Linked DNA regions of Pokkaliibacter sp. MBI-7. The protein of the gene in region 1 binds, or shares a complex with, the protein of each later gene. Links are inferred from orthologs where the notes say so. Each region holds a gene or a part of one and is shown on either strand. Other genes may lie near its edges.

Region 1 (10,596 bases):
TCTCTTCCATCATCTTGATCAGTTCTACAACGTCCATTACAGACATTTCGGCAACTGCGTTGATGATATCTTCTTTAGAAATAGCGGACATTTTGAATCTTTCCTAAACGTATAACATTTCTGCCAAACAGAAATGATTAATCGATACTTTAAGCAACTTATCCCTACAAGGATTAAGCGGCTTGGCCTTCTTTCTGGTCGCGAATCGCAGCCAAAGTACGTGCCAGCTTGCTGGTTGCACCTTGGATTACGCTCATCAGCTGTGCAACAGCTTCGTCGTAGGTTGGCAGAGTTGCCAGGATGTCAATCTGAGCTGCAGTCATGAACTTACCTTCGTAAGCCAGACCCTTTACCTCAAACTTGTCATTACCTTTCGCAAACTCTTTGAACAGACGAGCGCCAGCGCCTGGATGCTCATTTGAGAAAGCAATAAGGGTTGGCCCCTTGAAAACCTCGTTCAGGCATTCAAATTGGGTACCTTCCATTGCGCGACGAGCCAGAGTGTTACGTACAACACGAACGTAAACTCCATTCTCACGCGCTTGCTTACGCAGACCAGTCATGTGCTCTACAGTCACACCACGGGCATCAGCAACCACGGCAGAAAGCGCGCCTTTAGCCACCTCGCTGACTTCAGCGACAATGGCCTTCTTGTCTTCAAGTTTCAAAGCCACGGGCTTTCTCCTGGATATTTCCATACCACACCCCTGAAATCAGGGGCACTTTTGGTGGTCAGACTCAACAAGGTTGAGCCGGGACACCATCTGCGCAGGCAACATTAAGAACCAAGGCTCACCTGCGGTCTTTGACGGCCCCCAGTACATATCCAGGGACCCCAAAGTTCGATCGCAACATGAATTATACGTTCAGGCTGCTCAAATCCACTACCAGACCAGGTCCCATAGTGGTAGACAGGGTTACCTTCTTCAGGTAAACCCCTTTGGAAGTAGAAGGTTTGGCTTTCTTCAGATCACCAACCAGAGCTTCCAGGTTTTCCTTGATAGCACCCGCCTCAAAGCCCAGCTTACCTAGACCACAGTGGATGATACCGTTTTTGTCGGTACGGTAACGAACCTGACCAGCCTTGGCATTTTTAACCGCGGTAGCAACATCAGGAGTAACAGTACCCACCTTTGGGTTAGGCATCAGGCCACGAGGACCAAGAATCTGACCCAACTGACCAACTACACGCATTGCATCTGGAGTAGCAATGACAACATCAAAGTCCAGATTACCAGCTTTAACTGCATCAGCCAGATCATCAAAACCTACTACGTCAGCACCTGCAGCCTTAGCGGCTTCAGCATTGGCACCCTGAGCGAACACTGCCACGCGTACAGTTTTACCAGTACCGTTAGGCAGAACAGTGGAACCACGAACAACCTGATCAGATTTACGTGGATCAACACCCAGGTTCACAGCCACATCAATGGACTCAGTGAACTTTACTTTTGACAGATCTGCCAGCAGAGTTACAGCATCTTCAACACTGTACAGTTTGCCAGGCTGAACTTTCTCAGCGATCAGCTTTGCACGCTTAGTCAGCTTTGCCATTTATACGCCCTCCACATCCAGGCCCATAGAACGAGCACTACCGGCGATAGTACGCACAGCAGCATCCATGTCGCCTGCAGTCAGGTCGGGCATTTTTGCCTTGGCAATTTCTTCAAGCTGAGCACGATTCACCTTACCCACTTTCTGAGTATTGGGACGCGGTGAACCACTCTTCAGACCCGCAGCCTTCTTCAACAGAATTGAAGCAGGAGGAGTCTTAGTGATGAAGGTGAAGCTACGATCAGCATAAACGGTAATAACTACAGGTGTAGGCAGACCCAGCTCAAGACCTTGAGTCCTGGCATTGAACGCCTTACAGAATTCCATAATGTTAACACCGTGCTGACCCAGAGCTGGACCAACGGGTGGGCTAGGGTTAGCTTGACCAGCCTTAACCTGCAGCTTGATATAAGCTGTAATTTTCTTTGCCATGTTTCACTCCAATGGGTAATAGCGCCCGAAGGCTCCCCGTTTCACAGGTAAGCAAAAGCCCCGATACAATCGAGGCGAACGCTTACTAGCACAATCCAATCAAGCCTTCTCGACCTGACCGAACTCCAGCTCTACAGGAGTAGAGCGTCCAAAAATTAAAACAGCCACATGAAGCCGGTTTTTCTCGTAGTTCACTTCTTCAACGACACCGCTGAAATCAGCAAACGGACCATCAATAACACGCACTGCTTCACCAGGCTCAAATACAGTCTTGGGCTTGGGCTTATCAACAACAGATTCCACACGCTGCAGGATAGCAGCCGCCTCTTTATCACTGATAGGAGCAGGCTTGTCTGCAGTACCACCGATAAAACCCATTACACGAGGCGTTTCCTTAACCAAGTGCCAAGCAGCCTCGTTCATATCCATCTGAACCAATACATAGCCAGGATAGAATTTGCGCTCACTTTTGCGCTTCACACCATTGCGAATCTCTACAACTTCCTCAGTAGGAACCAAGATATCGCCAAAATGCTCTTCCATGTCATTCAGCTTGATACGATCTTTCAACGTGCGCATCACGTTTTTCTCGTATCCAGAGTACGCATGAACTACATACCAACGCTTAGCCATGCCACCTCCTTAACCGATGACCAAAGAAACCAAGAAACTGAGCAATGAATCCAATGCCCATAACAACAAAGACATCAGCAGAACCACTGCAACAACAATCAAAGTAGTCTGAGTTGTTTCCTGGCGAGTTGGCCATACAACCTTACGAACCTCTGTCTTAGCCTCTTTTAGCAACGCAAAGAAAGACTTCCCCTTTGCAGTTTGCAGAGCAACAAAAGCCGCAACAGCAGCCAGAACAAGCAACGCAACTACCCTGTATAACAGGGATTGTTCAGAATACATTGCATTACCAACCACACCGACAGCCACCAGGGCAGCAACAACTACCCACTTCAGACCATCCAGCTTGGATTCCTGAACTTCTGCCTTCCCACTCATCCAGGCGCCTCTATTCAAGTGCTTTTGTTACGGGGTGTGCCATTTCGGCAGGAGAGATTCGACTGGAGTATTGGCAGGGCAGGAGGGATTCGAACCCCCAACATTCGGTTTTGGAGACCGACGTTCTGCCGTTGGAACTACTGCCCTGTCATCACTCAATTTAGCCGGACGCGTATGGTATATATCTAAACCACCCGATGCAAGAACTTTCCCACACCAAAACGCCAACCTTTGAGTTACACCGTCAAACAATGGAGCTCATGAGCAGACTCGAACTGCCGACCTCACCCTTACCAAGGGTGTGCTCTACCAACTGAGCTACATGAGCATACTGGAGCGGGCAGCGGGAATCGAACCCGCATCATCAGCTTGGAAGGCTGAGGTAATAGCCATTATACGATGCCCGCGCTGGTGGTGGGGGGTGGATTCGAACCACCGAAGCTCACGCGTCAGATTTACAGTCTGATCCCTTTGGCCACTCGGGAACCCCACCGCGCTTAGATAATGGTGCCGGCACCAGGAATCGAACCCGGGACCTACTGATTACAAGTCAGTTGCTCTACCTACTGAGCTATACCGGCTTAGTCACCACCACTTGCGTAGCGGGTGCGAATATTACTCAAGGAATCAGATACTTGCAATACCCTAATTACAAAGAATTTTACTTAACTGCATTTGCTGCTGATCTTTAGCCGGCAACCCAGCAATTATCTCTGCCCATGTATCAGCATAAGTGCTATCAACACGCAACATCCATTGCTCGCTTGCATGATCAATGGAATAGATTAGCGGCCTTAATCCAAGCGCACTGACAGTAGCCTGAACGTAGTCCGCTGCTGATCTACGCGTAAATCGCCCTATAGAGATAAACCCCTTAAGCTGCCCAGCATCAATAACATAGGCATCAATCCCCTCAGCAGATAGTTTCTCCAGCCACGACTGACGCTGAGTCACATCCCGCGTTTCCAGGTACACCCAATAATCAGGGGAAGCCGCTTCCGCATAACGAACCATCGTGGCCGCCACCCCCTTTGACTGCAGCCATCCCAACCACGTTTTCGCCAATGCTTCGCTGCCCAGCATGACACCAAGACATGCCTTCTGCGCTTCCTCGGCCCGCTGCTGCAACGAACTTGCAGCCATTTCATGCCCCATTAGCAATCTCTGATCAGCCAAGGCAGGCAGCATCAAACCCAAGCCCGCGCTCTCTTCCTGCTCACGCTGCCATCCCCACCAAGCCACTGCCAGATTAATAACAATCAGCACCAGCCACGCATGTCTTAACATTCTGCCGACCTCGCCATGATCGCGAGACCATCGAGTACCAGGTCAGGGCAATGCACACACAACCGCCCCTGCAGCACGGGTAGCACCTTATCAGCATCGCCACCCGCAACCACAAAGCGCGACACCGCCGAATAGCTCTCAGCCTGCACAATCATTTGCCTGATAAAACCTTGCCACATAAGCAGGCGGCCATGTCCCACACAGCTATCCGTATCATCTCCTGGCAAGGTATCGCTCATCATTTCTGCTCGCACATGAATGCGCTGGGTATTACCCAGCAAGGCCTGCTGCAACATGGCCCAGCCTTGCACGATGTAGCCACCCAGATGCCGACCATCTGCTGCAACAAAATCGACAGTTAGCGCACTGCCAGCATTGAAAACACACAGACAATCAGAGGGGTACGCATTGCGCGCCGCAACCATAGCCAGCCAGCGATCCACTCCCAGACGACCCGGCTCGCGATAGGCGTTTACAACCCCCGCTGCACTTGACTCAGAGGCTGCCAAATAGAGTGACCACTGGCATTCCTGTGCATATTGCTGCCACTGCTGCACGGCAGCAGGCGCACCCACCGATGACAACGCCAGGGCGCGTACACCATCAGCCTGCAACTCCTCCATTACCACCGCAGAATCGGCACTGGGTCGATACATGACCGGTCCCAGCCGATTCATCGCATAGCGAACACGCCACTTAATTCGTGTATTACCAACATCTACTTCAGCTTGTGGAAAGCGCACGAACACTCACCTCACCACCATGAAATACTTCTTCACCCTGTTCAGTGGCAACGCGCAGACCGCCTGTATCCGTAAGCCCCACCATCACCCCTTCAGTGCACTGCTCTCCCGCCTGCAAGCGCACCGCCAGCCCCTGATGAACGCTAAACGACATCCACTCCTGCTTAACGGCCACAAAACCCTCACGCTGAAACACCTGCAGCACGGCAACCAGCTCCTGCAGCAGATCAGCCAGCAGGCGATTACGCCCATAGCCTTCGGGCAAGTAAGACCGCAAACTGCACCAGGGCTGCGTGATCTGCTCCATCTGATCCTGCATCTCCACATTCACGCCCACACCAATGACCACCTGGCAAACACCGCCAGCCTCGCCGCTGAGTTCCAGCAAGATGCCAGCGACTTTTTTATTCTCAATCAACACATCGTTCGGCCACTTTAGTCCCACACCGCTGACTCCGGCCTTGCTGAGCGTCCGCGCCAGTGCAAGCCCGACAGCCAGGCTCAAACCTTCCAGTGCAGCGAGACCGGACTGGAAGGACCAGATAAGAGAAAAATAGATATTTTCTCCAAAAGGACTGACCCAGGCTCGCCCGCGGCGCCCACGTCCTGCCGCCTGATGCTCAGCGATAATGAGGTGACCATGTCCACTCTCGCACCGCGTCAGCTCCAGAGCAGTCTTGTTACTCGAATCCAGACTCAGGAAGTAATGTAAAGTAAGCAACTCGCGCGTCACGGCATTACTCTTGAGGGTCGAGTCCAGCCATAGCACATCGATCAGCTCGAGCGGTCGTACCAGACGGTAGCCCCGCCCTTTCACCGCATGTAAAACGAGCCCAAGCGCTTCAAGCTTTTGCAGCTGCTTCCACACTGCCGCCCGACTTACACCCAGCGCCTCACCCAGCTCTGCTCCGGAATGCCACTGGCCATCCGCCAGCGTATCGAGCACCTGCTTCAAATCCATCACCGAACCTCGACAAAGCACAGACTGTCATGACAGGTATCCACGCAACACCTGCATCACCATTACTGTTAGAAAATTTCCTGAGGAGCCAGAGGAACAGCCTCATTGGTAGTTGGTGGTGGAGTAACCAACGGTTCGTCACTTTGCAGATCTTTACCTTGATGAATGACTATTTCCACCCGACGGTTGGCAGCTCTATTGGCAGATGTATTATTGGGCGCCAACGGATGGGTGTCCGCATACCCCACCACACTAAACCGACGCTGATCCAGCCGCCCATCGGAAAACAATTCCTCCGCGACTGACAGAGCACGAGCAGTCGACAGAGCCCAGTTGGACTGGAACAACGCAGTATGAATAGGCACGTTATCGGTATGCCCTTCAATCGAGATACGCCCACGCACACCAAGCAGCACATCGCGAATTTTGGCCATGATAGGCACAAAGGCATAGTTCATTGCTGCGGACCCTGATTCGAACGAGCCCTGCTCCTTGACACGAATGATGATTTTTTGCTCCTGCGTCTCAACCTCTATGGAGCCTTTGGCGATTTCCGCATTCAGCGCTGAGGCGACATTGATTGCTGTCTCCTCCGTCTGCTGCTGAGCCTCCCTGTCTTCCTGGGATTGCTGCTGACTATCCTGCTGCGCAGAAGCCTGCGGATTATTTTCCTCATTCTGCTCTTCCGGTGGATTCACCACACGACCAGGAGCACATTGCACGTCAAGCGTGCTGCGTGTCTGGTCCGTAGTAAACTGGCGCACCTCATTGAGCGGAGTAGGTTCAGGACGCCCCGGACTGAACTCCTGAGCGATGATACTGGTCCCCTTAGGGATATCTTTCACCTGTAGTTGATTCTGCACCCCAAACGCTGCGCGCATGGAACCAGCAATCTGCTTGTACTTCAGCACATCCATTTCGGAGAAGGACAGTAATAGAACGAAGAAGCACATCATTAGGGACATCAGGTCGGCAAAGGTTGCCAACCAGGCAGGCAAGCCAGGCTTACATTTACACTCTTCTACATCATCGCTCATGGGCGCCCCACCCTATCACGCTTCCGCTGTGCCGCGTTTCGACTCTGGCAGATAGTTCTTCAACATCTGTTCGATAACCCGGGGGTTCTGACCTGCCTGAATAGCCAGCAAGCCATCGACCACAATGGCGCCGCACTCAGCCTCTTCTTCATTGCGATTTTTCAGCTTGTCTGCAATGGGAAGACATATCACGCTTGCCAGCAAGGCGCCGTACAGTGTTGTCAGCAGGGCAACAGCCATGGCAGGCCCTATGGCCTTGGGATCACTCATATTGGCCAGCATCTGCACCAGACCGATCAGGGTACCGATCATCCCCATGGCTGGTGCGACATCACCCAATGCTTCAAATATCTTGATACTGCTTTCGTGCCGCCCCTTGGACAGGCGTAATTCTTTATTGAGTAACGTTCTAACCACCTCAGGATCATGTCCGTCTACCAGCAGCTGCATACCCCGCTGCATGAACGGGCTGGATACCTGTTTGTCTTCCAGCGACAACAGACCTCCCTTGCGGGCAGCATCTGCGACCTCAACAATTTCCTGAATGAGAACGTTCGGATCGACCGACTTGAACATGAAGGCTTTGGCAGCGGTTTTACCGGCACCAAGAAATTGACCCAGAGTGAACTTGATCAGTGCGACCAGCAGCGCTCCACCAAATACAATCAGGATAGATGGCACATCTATAAAGACGCCGAGACTTCCACCCATTACCATGGCAGCGACAATAAGACCCATCGCTCCCACCAGTCCGACCAGCGTTGCTATGTCCACGGCATCCCCTTCACTTCATCCACGTGATTAGTACGATCGATCCCTTGCGGCTTAACAGTTGTTTGGCAATACCTTAGGCATGGCACACACGCCTGTTATTATAGGGCACATTGTCGTTAAAATGGCACGCGGTCATAGCTTGCCTGTGATTCAGGCAGATGCCAAGGGAGACTAAGGTTGGCACGCAAAAAGAAAGTCGAGTTTGAGCAGGCACTGCAGGAGCTGGAAACGCTGGTGCAGCAGCTGGAGCAGGGAGACCTCAGCCTGGAGGCGTCGCTAAGCGCCTTTGAGCAGGGAATTGCTCTGGCCAGAGAGTGCCAGCAGACACTCAGTGATGCGGAGCAACGGGTACATCTGGTTCTTGAACAAAATGGTCAAGTCAGCAAGCCCCCCTTTCAGGACGACATCTGACATGCACCAACTGCAAACAGCCTCACTACACTGGCAGCATCAGGTAGATGAGGCGCTCAAGCGCTACATTGATGACTACGCAGGCGCTGAACTACTCACACAGGCAATGCGATACAGTCTGTTCAACGGCGGTAAACGCATCCGCCCCATATTGTGCTATGCCACCTCACAGGCATTAAAGGTCGACACGAAACTGCTCGACGCGTATGCCGCTGCCATCGAGTGCATCCACGCCTACTCCCTCATTCATGACGATCTTCCAGCCATGGATGATGACGACCTGCGACGTGGCAAGCCAACCTGTCATGTAGCTTATGGAGAGGCCACTGCCATTCTTGCAGGCGACGCTCTCAACACCCTGGCATTTCAGCTGATCAGCGAAGAGAGCGCCCTACCTGCCGCAGTACGTATACAACTTATACGCTGCCTCAGCCGGGCAGCAGGTATGCACGGCATGGTCGCAGGCCAGATGATGGATATGGCGGCCACAGGGCAGCAAATCACGCTGCCTCAACTTGAACGCTTGCATCGCCATAAGACCGGTGCCTTGCTGCTTGCCGCAGTAGAAGGCCCTGCCATGGTTGCCCAGCCGACAGAAGCAATACGCACAGGCCTGCAGGAGTATGCCCGCTGTATTGGGCTGGCATTTCAGGTTCAGGATGACATTCTGGATATTGAGGGCGATACCGCCACGCTGGGCAAACCTCAGGGTTCAGACCTGCAGCACAATAAGTCAACCTATCCTGCGCTACTCGGCCTTGAACAGGCCAGAGAATACGCGGCAAAGTTGATCGACACAGCCATTACCAGCCTGGCCCCACTGGGTGACCACGCTGCACTGCTGCGCGAGCTTGCCTATTATATTGTTCGCCGCAATCACTGAGCGACGACGACACATCAGAGTTACAGCATGACCGAACTTCCGCGGCAACGCCCTTCCACTCCGCTGCTGGACCAGATTGATCAGCCCGCTGCGGTTCGTCAGTTGCCTGGCAACGCCCTGCCTCTGTTGGCAGATCAGCTACGCCGCTATCTGCTGTGGAGCGTCAGTCAAAGTGGTGGCCATTTCGGTGCAGGCTTAGGTGTGATCGAACTAACCGTTGCCCTGCATCATGTATTGGACCTGCCTCACGACCAACTGATCTGGGACGTGGGCCACCAGGCCTATCCGCACAAGGTCCTCAGTGGACGTCGTGATGCGCTTGTTCAGATCCGTCAGGCTGAAGGGCCAGCGCCTTTTCCCAGCCGGGATGAAAGCCCTTATGATGCGTTCGGCGTTGGCCACTCGAGCACATCCATCAGTGCCGGATTAGGTATGGCCATTGCCTTTGGCCGTCAGATTGTGCGACCTGAAGGTGTAACACCCCGGGTTGTCTGCGTCATCGGCGATGGTGCCTTTACTGCTGGTATGGCGTTCGAGGCCATCAATCACGCAGCCCAGACTGGCGTAGACCTGACGGTCATCCTCAACGACAACGATATGTCGATTTCACCTAATGTCGGCAGTCTGGCCACCTACCTGGACTCCAGTCATGCAGGAGAGCTGTTCACCGCCCTAGGCTTCAGCTACCACGGCCCCCTTGATGGCCATGACCTCTCGCAACTCCCCCAGCAGCTCGATAGCATCATTCACCAACCGGGTCTGCATCTCATCCATGTGCTGACTCGCAAAGGGAAAGGATTTACACCAGCAGAAGCAGACCCCGTCGGCTTCCATGCCATCGCCAAGCTGGAGCCTGCAAGTACGACTAACGCCAAGGGGCCGAAATATAGCCGTATATTCAGTGACTGGATTTGCGCCATGGCGGTACAGGATCAGCGACTGCTTGCCATTACCCCGGCCATGCGCGAAGGCTCCGACCTGATTGCCTTTTCACAGCAATTTCCTGAGCGCTACTTCGATGTCGGCATCGCCGAACAGCATGCGGTGACACTGGCTGCCGGCATGGCCTGCGCCTCAGCCAAACCGGTCGTCGCCATCTACTCCACCTTCCTGCAACGGGCTTATGACCAGCTGATCCATGACGTTGCCATCCAGAATCTGGACGTATTATTTGCCATTGATCGCGCCGGTCTGGTCGGTGAAGACGGTCCAACGCATGCGGGCGTCTACGACATCAGCTTTTTACGCTGCATTCCCAATATGCTGTTGCTCTGCCCGTCTGACGAAGCAGAGACCCGCGCAGCTCTGACCACTGCTTATCACTACCCCGGGCCCGCTGCAGTACGTTATCCACGCGGACATGGCCCAGGCAATCTGCCCGACCATAGCCTGCCACAACTCCCCCTGGGCCAGGCCAGGCCCCTTCACCACGGTCAACGTATTGCCGTGCTGGCCTTTGGCCCGATACTGCACGACATCAAAGAGGCAGCGCTGGAGTTGAAT
Region 2 (12,412 bases), 540 kb from region 1 along the record:
CAGTTCGCCCTTGTCGACCACTGGGAAGCCAGAGAAGCTGTAGCGACGCACCATGGCCAGTACTTCACGTACGGTGGTTTCAGGGCTACAGGTAACGGGATCTTTCACCACACCGCTCTCGAACTTCTTCACTTTGCGGACTTCTTCCGCCTGCAGTTCGATGGTGAGGTTCTTGTGGATGATACCGATGCCGCCTTCCTGAGCCAGAGCAATGGCCAGACGCGCTTCGGTAACGGTATCCATGGCAGCGGACACCAGTGGGATGTTCAGGGTGATTTCACGGGTAAGCCGTGTCTTGAGGGTGACATCCTTGGGAAGGACATCTGAGTAACCGGGCACCAATAGAACATCGTCAAAGGTGAGTGCTTCTTGAGCGATACGCAACATAGTCCGCCTGCCTGTATATCGAGGAGAGGGATTAAAAGAAGCGCCACATTATATCCCGATTTTCCCGGACGGCACAATCAACATCTGATCAGTTGCTACCCAGAAGACGGCATCCATGTGGGCGGTGAATGTGCCTTCTTGTGTGGTACGACAGCGCTGACTTCAAGTAGTGGCAATGAGCTGGTATGGTCGCCGGGTTGATCTCTCACGGAACCCATCATGTCCACCAGCACCAGTGTCATTCTCACCGTTAGCCAGCTGACCCATCAGGCCCGACTGATTCTGGAGCAGGGCTTCCCTATGGTGGTGGTTGTCACCGGTGAGATTTCCAATTTCAGCAGCCCCGGCTCCGGCCACTGGTACTTCACCCTCAAGGATCATCAGGCGCAGATTCGCTGTGCCATGTTCCGCAATCGCAATCAGCTTTCTCGCTACCGTCCGCGCAACGGTGAACAGGTCAATTTGTATTGCCGCATCAGCCTGTATGAACCTCGGGGTGACTTTCAGGTGATCGGCGAGCGGATAGAGCCTGCAGGACTTGGCAGTCTGCAACAGGCATTTGAACAGTTGCAGCAGCGACTGGGGGCCGAGGGGCTGTTCGCGCAGCAGCATAAACAGCCCATACCAACCCAGCCACAGCAGATCGGTGTGATTACTTCACCGACGGGAGCAGCAGTCAGAGATATCCTGACCGTGCTCAAACGGCGTTGCCCGGCCATTCCGGTTGAGCTGTTCCCGGTCGCGGTACAGGGCAATGAGGCCGCCGGGCAGATTGTTCGCGCTATTCAGCTGGCCAACCAGCTGAATCAGTGTGATGTGCTGATCGTCGGTCGTGGTGGTGGTTCGCTGGAAGACCTGTGGCCGTTCAACGAAGAAATTGTCGCCCGCGCCATCTTCGCCAGCCGCATCCCGATAATTTCTGCTGTCGGGCATGAGACCGATGTAACTATCAGCGATTTTGTTGCCGATCTGCGCGCCCCTACGCCGTCAGCGGCGGCGGAACTGGTCGCCCCCGATCAGCAGGTGTGGGAGCAAAGGTTGACGCAGCTGCAGCGGCGCCTGCGGGATGGCTGGAGCCGACAGCTGCGCTCCCGCCAGCATCTGCTGCAACAGACTCAGCGCCGGCTGCGTGACCCGCGCCAGTATCTGAACACACAAAAGCAACGACTGGACAACTACGAGCAACGCCTGCAGCGCTTGCAGCAGCGTCATCATGCCCAGCTGCGGCAGCGTTTGCAGCAACTGCAGCACCGTCTGGAGTTTCAGGCGCCGGCCAGACGCCTTGACCGCCAGCGTCAGCAGCTGCAGGGCTTGCAGCAGCGCTTGCAACGCAGCATCAGTGACCGCCTGTTACAGCAGCAACAGCGGGTTGATCAGTTGACCATGGCAGTCACTGACAGCGGCAATAAAAAGATCAGCACGACACAGGAGCAGCTGCGCACGGTGATGCAGCAGTTGCATCTGGTCAGCCCGCTTGCCACCCTCGAACGCGGTTACGCCATCCTGCAGGACGAGCGTGGCCAAGTGATTCGCCGCGCCAGCGAGGTCAGGGAAGGTGAGCAGCTGCTGGCTCGACTGGCGGAGGGGCAACTCCACCTGACCGTTGATAAAAATAAATAAAAACCATTCTCATTAGCATTGACATCACCTCCCTGCTTTGCCACTATGGCCCACAGGAAACGCGATGCAGCTGTATTACACCATGATGTTCATGGCGTGCTGGTCACTGGTCGTTTTCTCTCATCAAAGCTAATCACGGTTCTTAGCCCCGCCCCATCGCGGGGCTTCTTTTTTCCGGCGTTGTATATCCTCTCGCTTACCGACACCTCTGCACGCGCTGCGCTGGCAGACTGCCCGCTGTTCTGCAATGGCAGGTGCTGACGCCTCCCTCAACAAGAAACACTTAGACACAACTCGCGCCCTTTTAATTTCCAAAACTGACGATATTTATTTCGCAATATCGCGATATACAGAAATACTCAAACACTGGTGAGCATGCCCCATGAACTCAAGCCCTGATATCGACGCCATCGTCAAGGCACTGGCCCACCCGGTCAGACGCCAGATACTGGCGTGGCTTAAGGAGCCTGAACACTGGTTCGCCACCCAGGCCACTCCACTGGAGCTGGGTGTTTGCGCAGGAATGATCTTCCAGCAGACCGGTCTGTCTCAGTCGACGACATCAGCCCATCTGGCCGCCTTGCAGCGGGCAGATCTGGTCACGACCCAGAAGATTGGCCAATGGATCTACTTCCGGCGCAATGAACCAGTGATCCAGGCCTTTTTACAAACGTTCAGTGCCACTCTGTGAGTCGGGAACTGAACCATTGATGTGTTACTGAACGAGCGAGCACCGCAAGAGGTCCCCCTGCTTCGGTGAACTGATGCTCTTTGATGGCAAGAAACGAGGAAAGTACCCCATGTCCGTATTGTTTGAATCTCTGCAAGTCGGCGCCCTGCAACTCCCCAACCGTATTGTCATGGCACCGCTGACCCGTTGCCGTGCCGATGAAGGCCGGATTCCCAATGCACTGATGGCGGAGTACTACACTCAGCGTGCCAGTGCTGGCCTGATCCTGACCGAAGCCACCTCCGTCACGCCCATGGGCGTGGGTTATCCCAACACTCCGGGGATCTGGAACGAGGCACAGGTACAAGGCTGGCGCCAGGTAACCGAGGCAGTGCATGCCAAAGGTGGCCGTATCGTGCTGCAGCTGTGGCACGTTGGCCGCATTTCTGACCCCATCTATCTCGACGGCGAATTGCCGGTCGCCCCCAGTGCTGTGCAGCCTGCCGGTCATGTCAGCCTGGTGCGCCCGGAAAAAGCCTTCGTCACTCCGCGCCCGCTGGCGACCGAAGAGCTGCCCGGCATTGTCGAGGCCTATCGTCAGGGTGCCATCAATGCCAAAGCCGCAGGATTTGACGGTGTCGAAGTGCACTCCGCCAACGGCTACCTGCTGGAGCAGTTCCTCGCCACCGGTAGTAACCTGCGTGATGACCAGTATGGTGGCCCCGTAGAAAACCGTGCCCGCCTGCTGATGGAAGTCACTGATGCGGTTATCAGTGTCTGGGGAGCGGATCGCGTGGGTGTGCACCTGTCTCCGCGCGGCGATGCACACGACATCAGGCACAGTGATCGCGAAGCGGTGTACTCCTACGTCGCCCGTGAACTGGGCAAACGCAAGATTGCCTTTATCTGTGCCCGCGAAGCGGAAGGTGATGACAGTCTTGGCGCTAAGCTGAAAGACCTGTTTGGTGGCGTCTACATTGCCAATGAAAAATTCACCGCCGCCTCCGCTGAAGCGGCCATTGAGCGCGGTGTGACCGATGCAGTTGCCTTTGGCGTACCCTATATTGCCAACCCTGACCTGCCCGAGCGCTTTGCACAGGGAGCAGCGCTGAACACACCCGATACCAGCACGTTCTACGGTGCTGGTGCAGAGGGCTATACCAGCTACCCAACGCTGGGTGCCAACTGAGAAGCGGATCACGGTCCAGCCCGTTTCGCTGAGCCACAACACAAAAATAAATGAAAATTATTATCATTAGCATTGACAAACGGAGACCAGCTCCCTAGTATGCGTTTTCAGGGAACGCAATTACCCATGCCTCCACCCCTTCAGCAAGTTCGCTTGCTGCACATAGCCCGGCGGTCATAGGTTGTTTTCTCTCATCAAAGCTAATCACGGTTCTTAGCCCCGCTCTTGCGGGGCTTCTTTTTTCTGGTCCGCTACGTTTTCTGCCGCAGTGTGCGGACGGCGCCAGCAAGTTTCACATTCCTTTCCTCATCCCCTCATTTCATCCTGTATGATGCACGACAGCACATACTTGCCCGACCTTTACCCCAATATGGAACGATTTGCAGATTGGTCGGTCAGATACGCCACCGGAAGGTTCTTGACTGCACATTTGTCTGAGCTTCACGGCCTCCGTAAAGCGCTCAGGTAGCTGTACCGCACGCGGAACCTCAGCAAGTCACCGAGGGTGGCCGCGCAGCAAGTCTGGGCACAATGACCGACCGATCAATCCTTTTCAGCGACGCGCCATGATCAACAGTCTGAAACTCAAAGTATTTCTGGTCCTGCTGGCGACCATCGCCGCCGTCGTGATGACAGCCTTTGTCGTATTCCAGTGGAGTTTTCAGCGCGGCTTTATCGACTATCTGCATTCACAGGAGCAGAGCCGCATCCAGCAGGTCACTCAGGAAGCCTGCCTGCTCTATCAACAGAGCAATTCCTGGACGCCGGTGGTAGACAATGCCGCCCTGTGGCGCCGCGTGCGCTACGCGGGCAACGTCGATGCCGACATTATCGTCAAGGCACTGGACGACTATGAAAGCCGCACCAATGAGCCCCTGCCAGACTGGAGCAATGCCAGCCTCAATGACGGCGACACCCCCTTCGAAGCGCGTCTTTCACTCTATGACCCACAAAAAAACTGGCTGACCGGCAGCAGCAATAACGAGCGCCCGTCAGACTTTTATCCCATCAGTTGTGAACACAAGCTGACAGGTTTTATCGGCGTGGTCATGAAGCCGGAAATGCTGCATATGCGCGATCAGGCTTTTACCGAGGAACAAACTCAGAGTTTTGTCATCCTTGCGCTGGTGACCGTGTTTATTGCGACGCTGGTGGCCTGGCCTGTCGCCCAGCGTCTGACCCGGCCCCTCAAGGCTCTGAGTAATGCCAGCCATAAACTGGCGAACGGCGAATACTCCATCCGCCTGAACAACCGCTCCAAAGATGAGATTGGCCGTCTGGCCAAGGACTTCAACCGCATGGCGCAGACCCTGCAGGAAAACGAAGAAGGCCGGCGTCGATGGATGGCGGGGATCGCCCATGAGCTGCGGACACCGCTGGCCATCCTGCAAGGCGAGATTGAAGCCATTCAGGACGGCATCCGCCCTCTCAATCAGCAGAGTCTGGCATCACTTCACCATGAGACTCAGCAGCTCAAACGCCTAGTGGATGACCTGTACGAACTCGCGCTCAGTGACCGTGGCGTGGTCAGCTACCGCATGGAAGATATTGATCTGGTTGAGTGTCTGGAACAAAGTGTGGAATCGAGCCGGCACAGCTTCGAAGAGAAGCACCTCGATCTGAGCCTCGACGTGGGCACCATTACTCATATTCCACTGAAAGCTGATTACCGCCGTCTGAGCCAGCTGTTTACCAATCTGCTCAGTAACTCGACGCGCTATACCGACGCCCCCGGGCAATGTCGGGTCAGTGTGGCGGTCGCGGACGACTGGGCAGAGATTAACGTGATGGACAGCAGCCCCGGCGTAGAGCCGGAAAACCTGCCACGCATGTTTGAACGATTTTTCCGTGGTGAAGGTTCGCGTAACCGCGCCTACGGCGGCGCCGGCCTTGGGCTGAGTATCTGCCACAACATCGTGGAGGCTCATGGCGGCACAATTGAGTCACGCCCCTCACCCTTGGGGGGAGTATGGATACATGTGAAGCTCCCGCTGGATACCTGAATTACTGCATAAACGACTATTTACTTAACTTGATTGGAGTGACGGGATGCCAAACAAAATTCTGGTCGTCGAAGATGAACCCAAGCTGGCCCAGCTGCTGACTGACTATCTCAGCAGCTCAGGATATGACTGCCACCACATCGACAACGGTGATGAGGTGGAAGCCTGGGTCAAGGCCAACAGCCCCGACGTGATTCTGCTCGACATCATGCTCCCCGGCAAAGACGGTCTGAGCCTGTGCCGTGATATCCGCATGTTCAGCAGCGTGCCCATCATCATGGTGACAGCACGTGTGGAAGAGATTGACCGGCTTATCGGTCTGGAAATGGGTGCCGATGACTATATCTGCAAACCCTTCAGCCCACGCGAAGTGGTAGCCCGCGTTAAAGCTATCCTGCGTCGCCAGTCGCTGCTGGCCGAACCCAACAGCAGCGAAGCCCAGGAGTCCATCCTGACGCTGGACCCGCACAGCATGCGCGCGACCCATCAGGGCCGCCATGTCGAGCTTACACAGGTGGAATTTCAGCTGCTGTCGGTGCTGTACCAGTCACCCGGACGTATCTTTACCCGAGAGCAGATCATGCAGCGTATCTATGGCGATCACCGTATCGTCAGCGACCGTACCATCGACAGCCATATCAAGAAGCTGCGTCGCAAGATCGAGCAGCTGATCCCCAATACCCTGCTGATTCAGTCAGTCTACGGTGCCGGTTACCGGTTCGACCTGCCCGGTTAAGCCACACAACACGTCTGTCACGGCGGAGCTAAACAGCTCCGCCGAGCAGTCGCCCTCACTTTACACAGCCTTCTTTCAGTCTGTACCGGCGACCAGCCAGCGGTCGGCAGCAACCACCTGTTGCAGTACACCCGGTGCCGGCTGATCACAGATCACCAGATCAAAATCCGTGATATGCCCGACCTGACAGGTGGCCTCCTTCCCCAGCTTGGTACTGTCTACCGCCAGAATACGGATACGACAGCTCGCCAGCAGTGCCTCACGGGCCAGCACCTCATCATCGTTGTAGTCGTACAGCGCGCCATCAGCACCTATTCCGCCCACCGACACCACACCGACATCGGCCCGATAGCGCTGGAAGAACCGTAACGCTTCGCCGCCGATCACATCCTGATCACGCTTGCGTACCCGCCCACCGGCAATGGTCAGTTCACAATCGGGATGCAGGCACAAATAGCGCAGCGCGTGCAGATTATTGGTCAGCACATGCAGACCGCGATGTTCCATCAGCCCGCGGGCAACCTGCTCCACCGTGGTGCCCGTGCCAAGAAACACCACCTGATAGTCCTCCAGCTGAGCGGCCACCGCCTGACCAATACGTTGCTTGCCCTCAATGTTGAGAATTTCCCGCTGCTCAAAACTGATATTTTCGCGACTGGGAAAGGGGGCCACCTGCCCGTGACGACGCAACAGCAGCCCTTGTTCAGTCAGCCCGCGGATATCACTGCGCAGGGTCTGAATCGACACCCCGAACTGCTCCGCCAGCAGCTCTACACTGAGAGGGCCGGACTGGTTCACCTGATCGACGATGGCCCGTCGGCGCTGTTCCAGTGTCAACATCTGCTATCCCTCATCTCCTCAAGACTGTTTTTATATAAAACGAAAACAATTAACCAATCAAACGAAAGATAATATTCATAAAAATGTAAAAACCCTTCGCTAACCTCAGTAACGAAAGACGGCAATACCACCCTGCAACCATTGAACCGGCCCTTTGCGTGCCTGCTTCCGGGAGTGATAGACATGTCCATTCGTTACGTGACCGCCCTGACTCTGGCTCTGTGTGCCAGCACCAGCCTGTCGGCCCAGGCTCAGGACACCCTGGTGCTCTATACCAGCCAGCCCAACACTGATGCCCAGTCCACTGTCGATGCCTTCAAAAAGGCCAATCCTGATATCGACGTGGAATGGGTGCGCGATGGTACTACCAAACTGATGACAAAGCTGCGTGCGGAAATGGCTGCTGATGCCGCCAAGGCCGACGTGTTGCTGATCGCTGACAGCGTGTCGATGGAATCGCTGAAGCAGGATGGCCAGCTACAGCCTTATCTCAGCGCCGAGCGCAGCCACTATGATCCGGCCCTGTATGACAAGGAAGGCTACTACTACGGCACCAAGCTGATCACCACTGGTATCGCCTACAACACCAAGGCCGCCATGCAGCCCGCCTCATGGAGCGATCTGGCCAAGCCTGAAGCCAAGGGTCAGGTAGCCATGCCGAGCCCTCTGTATTCCGGTGCCGCACTGATTCATCTGGCAGCACTGACCAACGACAAGACCTTTGGCTGGGACTATTACAAGGCACTGAAAAACAACGACACCATGGCCCAGGGGGGTAATGGCGGCGTGCTCAAGGCGCTGGCCTCCGGCACCAAGAGCTACGGCATGCTGGTGGACTACATGGCGATCCGTGAGAAGGCCAAGGGTGCTCCCATCGATTTCGTCTTCCCCAAAGAAGGGGTGAGCATGGTCACTGAGCCGGTCGCTATTCTGAAGCAGGCCAAGCATCTGGCCGCCGCGAAGAAGTTTGTCGACTTTGTGCTGTCACAACAGGGTCAACAACTGGTGCTGAGCCAGGGTTATATTCCTGCCCACAATGACATGCCCGTCCCCGAAGGCTTCCCCGCGCGTGCCAGTATCAAACTGCTGCCCTTCGATACCGCACTGGCGCTGAAGCAGGCTGAGCAGGATAAAACCGAGTTCGCTGATATCTTTGGCGCCCAGTAATGATGACAGATCGTTCTTCAGGCGCTCTCGCCGCTCCCGCGACCACCGGTCGCGGGAGCGGCCTGCTGCTCGGGTGGTATCGGCGCACCCCGTCGGCCCCCGCCAGCCAGCAAGCGCTGCTCTATACACTGTTGCTGATCATCCTGCTGCTCAGTGTATTGCCAAGCCTGCGTTTGCTATGGCAAGCCCTGCAAGGCTGGCAGCAGGGCCTGGATGCCCCCTTTATCAGAATGCTGCGCAGTGCGGCGACCTGGACAGCGCTGGAGCACAGCCTCTATACCAGCCTGCTGGGCACCGCACTGGCCCTGTTGCTCGGGGGGCTGTTCGCCCTGATTCTCACCCTGACCGATGTGCGTGGCCGCAGTCTGTGGGTTTTCCTGTTCATGCTGCCGATGATGATTCCGCCGCAGGTAACCGCGTTGAGCTGGCTGCAGTTATCCGGTCCGGCCAGCCCGTTATTAAACACCCTCGGCATTGCCCCGCCGCTGGGCAGCCCGCAACCGCTGTACTCCGCCGAGGGGGTTGCTTTGTTGCTGGGTATTCAGCACGCGCCGCTGGTGTTTCTGGCATTACGTACCCATTTGCTGGCCATTCCTCGTGAACTGATTGAAGCCGCCCGCCTCAGCGGCGCCCATCAGCGCCGGGTCCTGTGGGATATCCTGCTGCCCCTGTGTCGTGGCGGCCTGTGGACCGGCGCGGCCATCGCTTTTGTCTCCTGTCTGGGCAACTTCGGCATTCCTGCCATGCTCGGCATCCCGGCTTCTTACTACGTCCTGCCGACGCTGATCTATCAGAAGATGGCCAGCTTTGGCGCTGATATGCTCAGTGACGTCGCCAGCCTGTCGGTGCTGATCGGCGTGGTCGCGCTCACAGGCGTCGCCCTGCAAAATCGGATTCAGCGTCAGCAGGCGCTGCCACTGCTGGGCATGGCCGGACGGGCACTGGACTTCCAGCTGGGACGCTGGCGCCGGTGGATGGAGCTTGCGTTAGCGCTGACTCTGCTGCTGATTCTGCTGCTGCCACTGCTGGCCCTGATCACCAGCTCGCTGGTCCCCGCACTGGGTGTGCCGCTGAACTGGCACAGCCTGACTTTTGCTGCCTATCAGGAAATGCTCAGCCATCAGGGCGCAACGCTACGCGCGCTGGGTAACAGCCTGCTGCTATCAACCGTGGCGGCCCTGCTATTGATGCTGATCAGCCTGCCGCTGGCCTATCTGCTGGCACGCCGCCAAAGCCCACTCATGCACTGGCTGCATGCGGCAATTGATGTGCCCTATGCATTGCCGGGCGTGGTGCTGGCCATTGCCTGTATTCTGCTGTTCGCCCGCCCCCTGCCCTGGCTGAATATCAGCCTGTACGGCAGTCTTGGCATCATTCTGGTGGCTTATCTCGCCCGTTTTCTGGCCGTCAGCCTGAAACCCGTGCACAGCTCCATGCTGCAACTGGACCCTGCTCTGGAAGAAGCAGCACAACTGGCCGGGGCCGGATTGCTGCAGCGTCTGTTCAGTATTGTGTTGCCGCTGCTGGCGCCCTCTGCCTTTGCAGGCTGCCTGCTGGTATTTCTTACCGCCGTCAATGAACTGACCGTCTCCGCGCTGCTGTGGAGTGCAGGCAATGAAACCCTGGGCGTACTGATCTTCAATCTTGACGAAAGCGGAGATGCGGTGTTGGCATCAGCGGTGGCGGTGATGATCGTCGCTCTGGTTGCTGCCCTGATGACCGTACTCAACCTGCTTGGCCGTTATCTGCCACAAGGAGTGATTCCATGGCAACGCTGATCCCCTCTTCGGACTTACCGGCCCGGGGCCTGCACCTGCATGGCGTACACAAGGAGTTTGCCGGACAGACCGTGGTCGACAATCTCAATCTGGAGATCGAGGAAGGCAGCTTTGTTGCCCTGCTCGGCCCCAGCGGCTGTGGCAAGACCACGACACTGCGCATGATTGCCGGTTTCGACACCCTGAGCTCAGGCCGTATCAGTCTTGGCTCAACCGTGCTGGCCAGTGACCATCAGCAGCTGCCGCCGGAGCTGCGCAACATGAGCATGGTGTTTCAGTCCTATGCCCTGTGGCCTCACATGACGGTGGCTGACAACGTCGGCTATCCACTCAAGCTCAAGGGCTATAAAGGCAGCGACTATCAGCGTCGGGTACGCGACGCGCTTGCCACCGTGCAGATGGAGCCCTACGCCCAGCGGCGCCCGCAGGACCTCAGTGGCGGCCAGCGCCAGCGTGTTGCCCTGGCGCGCTGCCTGGCTTCAGAGCCCAGAGTCGTGCTGCTGGATGAGCCACTGGCCAACCTCGATCGCCATTTGCGCGCATCGATGGAAGACAGCTTTCGTGACTTTCATCGTCGTACCGGCGCCACTTTTATTTACGTCACCCATGATCAGGCCGAAGCCATGGCACTGGCCAACCGCATTGCCGTCATGCATAAAGGCCAGCTGGTGCAGTGGGACGCGCCGGAAGCGCTCTATCAGCGTCCGCAAAATGCCTGGGTAGCAGGCTTTATTGGTCAGGGCAGTGTAGTGCGTTTGCCACTGAGCAGCAGTGAACGCCTGCAGTCCTCTGCTCAGGTGCAGCAGGCACTGGCGGCCCTGCAGAACAAGCCCTCCGCGACAGAGGAAGTGCTGATTCGCCCCCAGCATGTGGAGCTTGATCCCGCTGGGGTGCCGGCTACCGTGACTCATTGCGTGTTCAAGGGTGAACGCTACCAGTTTGTCTTGCGGCTGCAGGACGGTCAGAGCCTTCAGGCTTACCACTGGCAGGGCCTGCCCACAGGGGCACAGATCGCGATCACGGTCCGGCAGGGCTGGCGTCTGCAGGAACAACCTGCAGGCAGCACTCGCCCTTCCCTGGCCAGTGTGGCCTGAGAGCAGCACAACGATGAGCATCCGAATTCAGATACTCAGCGGCTTTGATGCCAAGGCACCTGCCGCCATCCTGATCAGCACACCCAAGGTACGCCTGCTGCTGGATGCCGGTGGGCCGTTGCAGGCTGACCAGCCCTGTGACTGGTTTGCAGGCATTGAGGCTGACGCCCTGATCCTCAGCCACGATCATGTCGATCATATCGGCAGTGTCGGGCAGTTGCCGTCCATGCCGGTCTACGCCACCGCCCCTGTCGCAACCCAGCTGCCGGAAGGCTGTCTGCACCGGCTGTTACCCGCGCAGGGTGACATCGACATCGGCGGCATACGCCTGCGCTGCGGCCGGGCCGGACATTCGCTGGGCGGCGTGTGGCTGCATCTCGAACTGGCAGGCGGATTGTTCTACAGCGGCGATTTTTCGCTGGAGTCCCGGCTCTATCCTTTTGATTTGCCACCGCCTGCGGCGACGGCATTGCTCGACGCCTCCTATGGCCATTACCAGACCTCGCAGCAACACTGTCTGGAATCGCTGCAGCCTCTTCTCTCGGCACCCTGCCTGTTTCCGGTGCCGCCCAGCGGTCGGGCCATTGAAATGGCACTGTGGTTTGATGAGCTGGGTCTGACCAGCTGGTCGATGGACAACGCCTGCTATCAGGCACTGCTGACGCTGCTAGAACAACCCGCCGGACTGTTTGCTGCAGGAACCTATGTCCGCCTGCAGCAACTGGCACGGCAGTATCGCGGCTTCGATGATCAGGCCCGGCTGCTGTTAGCCGCCGATCCGGAAGGCCAGAGTGGTGAGGCCGGAAGGCTGATCGCCTCGCCCACCTGCGACCATCAGGTCATCTACACCGGCTATCTGCCACCCGCGGCGCAGGTAGCCGTAAAAGAGGGACGTGCCCGTTTTACTCGCTGGAATGTTCATCCACGG

What was found.
Region 2: the proteins of QCD60_RS14930 (region 1) and xseA are in contact, whole or in part, in a cryo-EM structure (PDB 8TXR), measured with the Escherichia coli proteins. The link is inferred for Pokkaliibacter sp. MBI-7 from one-to-one orthologs.

Annotation. Positions count from the first base shown.
Region 1 is NZ_JARVTG010000001.1:3,361,569-3,372,164, reverse strand. What follows is about bases 6,922-9,593. They hold QCD60_RS14930 (exodeoxyribonuclease VII small subunit), read left to right. Parts: upstream 6,922-7,976; coding sequence 7,977-8,210; downstream 8,211-9,593. Other genes in these bases: QCD60_RS14920 (1-deoxy-D-xylulose-5-phosphate synthase), read left to right, coding at 9,121-9,593; ispA ((2E,6E)-farnesyl diphosphate synthase), read left to right, coding at 8,212-9,093; pomA (flagellar motor protein PomA), read right to left, coding at 7,041-7,799; QCD60_RS14940 (flagellar motor protein MotB), read right to left, coding at 6,922-7,025. Also shown: rplL (50S ribosomal protein L7/L12), read right to left, coding at 1-91; rplJ (50S ribosomal protein L10), read right to left, coding at 174-674; rplA (50S ribosomal protein L1), read right to left, coding at 859-1,554; rplK (50S ribosomal protein L11), read right to left, coding at 1,555-1,986; transcription termination/antitermination protein NusG, read right to left, coding at 2,086-2,619; preprotein translocase subunit SecE, read right to left, coding at 2,629-2,997; QCD60_RS14955 (hypothetical protein), read right to left, coding at 3,643-4,284; QCD60_RS14950 (type III pantothenate kinase), read right to left, coding at 4,278-5,027; bifunctional biotin--[acetyl-CoA-carboxylase] ligase/biotin operon repressor BirA, read right to left, coding at 5,008-5,988; more of QCD60_RS14940, read right to left, coding at 6,057-6,921; more of QCD60_RS14920, read left to right, coding at 9,594-10,596. UniProt on the Escherichia coli protein: Bidirectionally degrades single-stranded DNA into large acid-insoluble oligonucleotides, which are then degraded further into small acid-soluble oligonucleotides.
Region 2 is NZ_JARVTG010000001.1:3,893,619-3,906,030, reverse strand. What follows is about bases 1-2,805. They hold xseA (exodeoxyribonuclease VII large subunit), read left to right. Parts: upstream 1-603; coding sequence 604-2,007; downstream 2,008-2,805. Other genes in these bases: QCD60_RS17240 (helix-turn-helix transcriptional regulator), read left to right, coding at 2,390-2,698; guaB (IMP dehydrogenase), read right to left, coding at 1-387. Outside these bases: QCD60_RS17235 (alkene reductase), read left to right, coding at 2,808-3,866; QCD60_RS17230 (ATP-binding protein), read left to right, coding at 4,433-5,869; QCD60_RS17225 (response regulator), read left to right, coding at 5,916-6,605; QCD60_RS17220 (DeoR/GlpR family DNA-binding transcription regulator), read right to left, coding at 6,681-7,445; QCD60_RS17215 (ABC transporter substrate-binding protein), read left to right, coding at 7,629-8,612; QCD60_RS17210 (iron ABC transporter permease), read left to right, coding at 8,612-10,390; QCD60_RS17205 (ABC transporter ATP-binding protein), read left to right, coding at 10,378-11,484; QCD60_RS17200 (MBL fold metallo-hydrolase), read left to right, coding at 11,498-12,412. UniProt on the Escherichia coli protein: Bidirectionally degrades single-stranded DNA into large acid-insoluble oligonucleotides, which are then degraded further into small acid-soluble oligonucleotides.